Regions from separate parts of the Pseudoalteromonas maris genome, predicted to be linked through region 1. Evidence: predicted binding sites of a transcription regulator. Region 1 holds the regulator's gene; each other region holds the start of a gene.

Region 1 (2,277 bases):
GAACAAGAACGCCCATTTATGTACATGCCTTACATGCACAGTGAGAGCAAGGTGATCCACCAAGAAGCACAGAGGTTATTTAAACCTTTAGCTAACTATGAATTCGAGGTTGCACACAAAAAGATTATCGACCGCTTTGGGCGTTACCCACACCGCAATGCCATTCTAGGGCGTCATTCAAGTGCCGAGGAACTCGCGTTTTTGAGAGAACCCGGTAGCAGTTTTTAATCGGCTACCCAGCGTTTGGCATCGTGTAGATGCGTGTAGCCAAATGCCTTTATTTCAGCATTAATAAAGTGTGCAGCCACATGCTCACCAAACGCGCTCATAGAAGAGTCGGTCACTAGTGCCACCTTGCCTACTTTAGTGTGATGATCATGCACAAACCGTAAGTGACTTATTAAGGCGGCAAATGAGTCCCAGCCCGGAAAATCAGGGGTGGCGATGATAAGGCCTTTTAACTTACCAACACTTTGCAGATACGGGTCAATAATGCGCACCGCGGACTCAAAATCGGTTTGTGTCAGTGGTCCATGCGGTTCAAACATGGCGATGTTTTTGTCTTCATCTAGGGTTACGTTCAACATAAGCGTTTCACCTCGTGTTTATATTCAATAATGTTAGTGCAATACCAATGTTATCTGTTCAGATAAGACTCATTTCGTTGATTTAGCGCAAACAGGTTGGGTGATGACCAGTTAAAGCAATTACTACCATTTCTGTGAGGTGAGCAAATTGCCTGATTTTATTTGCGATTTTCTGACAACTGTATATACTCACAGTTAAATGTACTGTATGGAAACCCAGTTGTATGCGCCCTTTAACTAATCGCCAATCGCAAATTTTAGAGCTGATCAAAGTATTTATTAAAGACACAGGCATGCCGCCTACGCGTGCTGAAATTGCACAGACGTTAGGGTTTCGTAGTGCCAACGCCGCTGAAGAACACCTCAAAGCCTTAGCAAAAAAAGGCGTCATTAAGATGAAACCCGGTGCCAGCCGTGGTATCCAGTTGGTTGAAGAGGAAGAGCCTGAGCAACTAGGTTTGCCGTTAATTGGCCGTGTTGCTGCGGGTGAGCCTATTTTGGCGCAAGAGCACATTGAGAGTCATTGCCAAATTGACCCGCTATTGTTTAAGCCTGCTGCTGATTACTTGCTGCGTGTTGATGGTATGAGTATGAAAGACATCGGGATCATGGATGGTGATCTGCTTGCTGTGCACCGTGCGCAAGTTGCTGAAAACGGTCAAGTGGTGGTTGCCCGCGTTGGTGACGATGTCACTGTTAAACGTTTAGAAAAGGCCGGAAGAAAGGTACTTTTACACGCAGAAAACGAGGAGTTCGCTCCTATTGAGGTCGATTTAGAGCACGAATCCTTCAATATTGAGGGTTTAGCCGTAGGTGTAATTCGAAACGCCGATTGGATGTAGTTGTACCTGTAAAATTTGGCCCCCAATACGCCGTTTATTGGGGGTTTTAGACGCCTTTCCATCTTCCTGTCTCTGTTTGCTAACAGATTGAAACTCCAAAAAATATTTATTTTAAAAAGCAAAACAAAAACACGCTAATTTCTTGCTTTATGCGCAATTCTTTACTAATTGGTTATATTGCAGGCTTTGCTGGTTGCTTTTTAACCGCTTTGTAAGAAGTAAATGTAATCGGCCAGTTCTAAGCATAATAATAACGAAGATTGGCTAGCAGTAATTGCCTTCTCTTCTCTTTTTGCGTTGCGCGTATTTAAGGAGATGGTACATGAAGAAGCTGTGCTCCCTCATGTTGCTATGCTTGTTTGCCCCGCAGTTGGCTTTTGCAAATAGTAAATATAATTTGCGCCCAGGGGTAACAGACATTAGCGAAAATGTTTACCAGTTACATATGACGATATTTATCATTTGTTGTGTAATTGGGGTGATTGTTTTTTCAGTCATGTTTTGGGCCTTACTCAGGCACCGTAAATCAAAAGGCGCTAAACCCGCTTCCTTCCATGAAAGCACCAAGGTTGAAATACTTTGGACTGCAATCCCATTTTTAATTCTCATTGGTATGGCGGTGCCTGCTACCAAAACCTTGATTGCGATGGAAGATACCTCCAAAGCGGATCTCACTATTAAGGTGACAGGGTCGCAATGGAAGTGGCATTACGAATACATGGGCCACGACGTAGGCTTTTATTCATTGCTCTCAACCACGCAAGACCAAATTCAAAACGCACAAGACAAGGGTGAAAACTACCTTCTTGAGGTAGACAAGCCTTTGGTGATCCCAACAGACAAAAAAG
Region 2 (2,277 bases), on a different contig from region 1:
CAAATCCCTGCTCTCAAAGAGTTTAGTCACAAAGAGCGTCTTGCAATTGTGGCTGACTCTTTGGAGTTATTAAGTGCTCAAGAGCGGATATTGATGAACATATTAAAGCTGCTGTTGATCACACCACTGTTCTTATTGTTGGTACGATTTGAAGGCTGGAGTATGTTGCCTTGGTTACTGCTTGCTGGTATCGCCTATCCTATTTTGGTTTTGCCAGTGCGTCACTACTTTGCATCAATGCACCTTGAGCAAGCGATACAAACACACAAAAAAGGCAGCTAACGCTGCCTTGGTTTATTCACACCTGAATATTAAATACTCACTTTATCCTTTATCTTCGCGAGTAATTTATCACCCACTCCAGCCACATTCACCAGTTGTTCTACGCTGGTAAACGGGCCGTTTTGGTCACGATATTGAACAATCGCCTTTGCTTTTGCTGCTCCTATGCCAGGCAACATCTGCAATTCTTTTTCAGAAGCACTGTTAATATTTACCAGCGCGGGAACGATAGCATCAGTCTGAACCGGTGCCTTTTGAGCGGCAACCACCTCACCTGCGCTGAGTATACACAATGCAATTACTGCGGCATGTAGTAGTTTCATACTTCTCTCCTTAAAGTAATGGTTTTCCTTGTACTGCTGTTTTAAATAAAGAAGAAAACACCTTTGTTGTCAAATTAGGTTCAAACAATAAAGTCTCTAATAAAAGCCCTTGACGTTGTACGCACTTACCTCTAACCTAACTGTATAAAAAAACAGTATAGTTAGGAGATCCCATGGCTGTTGTAGTTAAGTATGTAGTGGAAAGAAATGGAGTCGAGCGCATGACCTTTACCAGTAAAAAAGAAGCCGATGCTTATGACAAAATGCTCGATATTGCAGAAAACTTAGAAGAGTTATTGGGCGCTGTTGATGTGCCATTAAGTGAACAGCAAGTCGAAAGCTTATCCCTGCAAATTGCGAAGCAAAAAGATGACTTCATGAATGTGCTTAAAGGGGCAAAGCCAACAGCAGATAAAGCACCAAAGAAAGCTAAAGCAGCTAAAACTGACGAGAATGTCACTGAGCTAAAAACAAAAGAAGCCTAACACTCTGATAAAAATAAAAAAAGCCAGCAAAATCTGGCTTTTTTGTGCACTGTTTAATGACTTATTTAGTCACTTCAGCCACTGCATTAGCGAAGTAATCAATGTTCGCTTCGCTGATCCCCGCCACATTCACACGGCTAGAACCTACGATATAGATTGAGTATTCTTTTTGCAGGCGATCAATTTGCTCTTTATTAATGCCTAAGAAAGAGAACATGCCATGCTGCTGCTCGATGAATGAGAAATCCATGCCTTCACACTTGGCATTTAATTTTTCTTTGAGCAAAGAACGCAAACCATTAATACGCGCACGCATCTCGTCAAGCTCTTGATGCCACATGTTAGTAAGCTCATCACTTGATAAAATGGTGTTAACAATATCAGCACCGTGCGCCGGTGGCATTGAGTAAATACTACGTACAACACTCAACATAACTGAGTTCGATACGTCTGCAGCTGCCGCGTCTTTAGAGATAATTGAACATGCGCCAATACGCTCACGATAAAGACCGAAGTTCTTTGAACATGAAGAACAAATGATCAGCTCTTCTACTTGCGAAGCAAGGTGACGAAGGCCCGCCGCATCATCATCTAGGCTTGTACCAAAACCTTGATAAGCGATATCTACTAATACAGTGAAGCCTTGCGTTTTAGCAATCTCTGTTACCGTTTTCCATTGCTCTGCATTTAAATCCATACCACTTGGGTTGTGGCAACATGCGTGCAGCAATACAACATCACCCGCTGGAATTTGGCTCAGTGCATTTACCATCTCATCAAACAGAAGGCCCTTATTTTCATAGTCGTAGTAAGGGTATTCTTTTACTGTTAGACCCGCAGCTTCGAACAAGCTGATGTGGTTTGCCCATGTTGGTGTTGTTACCCACACAGTGGCATCAGTGTTACAACGCTTAATAAACTCAGCTGCTACACGTAATGAACCTGTTCCGCCAGGAGCCTGGGCAGTACGAACACGGTTAGCAAGCAATGCAGGGTGTGCATCACCAAGCAGTAATTGCTCCATCTTCTGACAATAATCTAGGTTACCCGCCAAGCCAATATACGTCTTGGTTGTCTCGTTTGCTAAACGAAACTCTTCTGCTTTTTTAACTGCTCGCAGTACAGGGGTGTCGCCTTTTTCATCCTTATAAACACCAACACCTAAGTCAATTTTGTTTGCATTGGTA
Region 3 (2,277 bases), on a different contig from region 1:
TTTTGGCAAGGCAGAGCCTGCGTCGCATAGTCATTCTATGTAAGTCAGGTGATAACGCAGACAAAATACCCCAATGACGCTGCCCCAAAGGGTTCAACCAAAGGCATGCACTGCGTTGTCATGGGCCTTGAACATAGTTCACTATGCACCATGACCCATTCCTAGCATTGAAAGCCTTTGATTTGAACAAAATTCATACCTCAAAGGTCAACACGCCCTAGCGCTTTAAAGCTCCTTGCACATGTAACTGCGTCGTCCTGTTAGTGGGTAGTTTTCAAGTACGAACACTTCTTCATAGCCATGACGACGATAAAACTCAGGCGCCTGGAACTCGAGCGTATCAAGCACGGCTTTGTTCGCACCCAGCTCCTTAGCATGCGATTCGAGTTTGCTAAGTAGCTCGCTGGCATACCCTTGCCCTCTATCCTCAGGGTTGACCCATAACCAGTCTATCAACAACCAATTCCCAAACCACCTTCCTGAAATGCCACCGATGCGCTGTGCATCTTCATTATTGATGCTAAAGCCCAACTCTTGTCTTTGCACTGGCCATTGAGACTGATTGAATGCCACTACTTGCTCTTTTAACCACTCGCTAAGTTGAGTGCTATTATCGGCAACTATCTTGTTTCGCATCACACTGAATTACCCATGATAAACTGATATCAGAATAATAACCGAGTATTAGCGTGTGAGTCAGTACACAATCCGAATCGGATCATTGCACGAATGTTTAACAGTGCATAATCAAACACCTGAAATGTTGGGTAATGCTGATTTAGCCATGTATCAGCAACGCATTGGAGATAGCGAACACCTCGCACTTGTCGCCACCTATGAAGCAAAGGTGGTTGCATTTAAATTGGGATACGCAAAATCAGCAAACACATTTTACAGCTGGCTTGGCGCTGTAGACCCACAGCACCGAGGTAAAGGCATCGCAAAAGCGCTGCTGTTGGCACAAGAAAAGTGGGCTTGCGAACGAGGTTATACACAAATTGAAGTCAAAACCATGTTGCGATTCGACGCCATGCTAGCCATGCTGCGCTCACATGGCTACATACAAAAAACCAAAAATGAAGCCATCACAGCACATAGTAAGATTCATTTTTACAAGCTGCTTGAACCCAACAAACATGAGCTACTGTAATAACGGCAGCTCATGTTTATTTTTACTGTTTATAAAAACAGTATTCTATTTAGCCAAAGCATAACTCTTGTTATACTTGCCAAACTAATAATAAGTGGACGTAGCAATGGACGTATCTGAATTACTTGATGGCTTGAATGATAAACAACGCGAAGCGGTAGCGGCACCGTTGCAAAACATGCTGGTTCTCGCTGGTGCGGGCTCAGGTAAAACGCGTGTTCTAGTCCATCGCATCGCATGGTTGACGCAAGTTGAAAATGCATCACCTTACAGTGTATTCGCAGTTACGTTCACCAACAAAGCAGCCAAAGAAATGCGCGCCCGTGTAGAGCAAACCATTCAGGGCTCTGCCGGTGGCATGTGGATTGGCACGTTCCATGGACTGTCTCATCGCATCTTGCGCGCTCACCATCGCGAAGCAAAGCTGCCTGAGTCATTCCAAATTCTTGATAGTGATGATCAGCAACGTATGATCCGCCGTTTGCTCAAAGCTATGAATATCGATGAAAAAAAATGGCCAGCAAAACACATTGCTTGGTATATCAGTGCCAAAAAAGATGAAGGCCTGCGTCCTAAAGATATTCAAGCCTATGATATTAATGAGCAAATGCTGCTGCGCGTTTATAGCGCGTACCAAGAAGCCTGTGATCGAGCAGGGTTAGTCGACTTTGCGGAAATATTGCTACGTTGCTACGAAGTTCTACAACAACACCCAACCTTGTTACGCCATTATCAACAGCGCTTTGCCCACATTTTGGTGGACGAGTTTCAAGATACCAACACCATTCAATATCGCTGGCTCTCACTCATCGCGGGTGATACTAACTCAATGATGATTGTGGGTGATGATGACCAGAGTATTTATGGCTGGCGTGGTGCGAGAATTGAGAATATTAAGCGCTTTTTAGATGACTTCGATGCCGAAACGATTCGCCTTGAACAAAATTATCGTTCTACAGCCACAATTTTGAAAGCGGCAAACTCGCTGATCGAAAACAATGCCGAGCGCATGGGTAAAAGCTTATGGACTGATGGCAACCAAGGTGAACCCATCTCTATTTATGCAGCGTTTAATGAGCTAGATGAAGCGCGCTTCATTGTAGGCAAGATTAAAACATGGCTCGAAG

Evidence for each region. Region 1 encodes LexA, which represses DNA repair genes until DNA is damaged. Its sites were predicted from a motif close to TACTGTATNNNNATACAGTA; they were not measured.
Region 2: the regulator LexA is predicted to act here: its motif matches at 744-763, upstream of AAEU32_RS01735 (YebG family protein).
Region 3: the regulator LexA is predicted to act here: its motif matches at 1,174-1,193, upstream of uvrD (DNA helicase II).

What each region holds. Positions count from the first base shown of each region.
Region 1 is NZ_JBMMUF010000003.1:403,436-405,712, reverse strand. Features, by position in the region: gene AAEU32_RS06890 (DUF924 family protein) at 1-228, shown strand, start outside; gene AAEU32_RS06885 (SpoIIAA family protein) at 225-587, opposite strand; gene lexA (transcriptional repressor LexA) at 812-1,429, shown strand; gene coxB (cytochrome c oxidase subunit II) at 1,752-2,277, shown strand, end outside.
Region 2 is NZ_JBMMUF010000001.1:353,067-355,343, forward strand. Features, by position in the region: gene AAEU32_RS01725 (DUF6170 family protein) at 1-282, shown strand, start outside; gene AAEU32_RS01730 (ComEA family DNA-binding protein) at 312-605, opposite strand; gene AAEU32_RS01735 (YebG family protein) at 779-1,090, shown strand; gene AAEU32_RS01740 (amino acid aminotransferase) at 1,152-2,277, opposite strand, start outside.
Region 3 is NZ_JBMMUF010000016.1:4,564-6,840, reverse strand. Features, by position in the region: gene AAEU32_RS15445 (GNAT family N-acetyltransferase) at 226-636, opposite strand; gene AAEU32_RS15440 (GNAT family N-acetyltransferase) at 740-1,150, shown strand; gene uvrD (DNA helicase II) at 1,257-2,277, shown strand, end outside.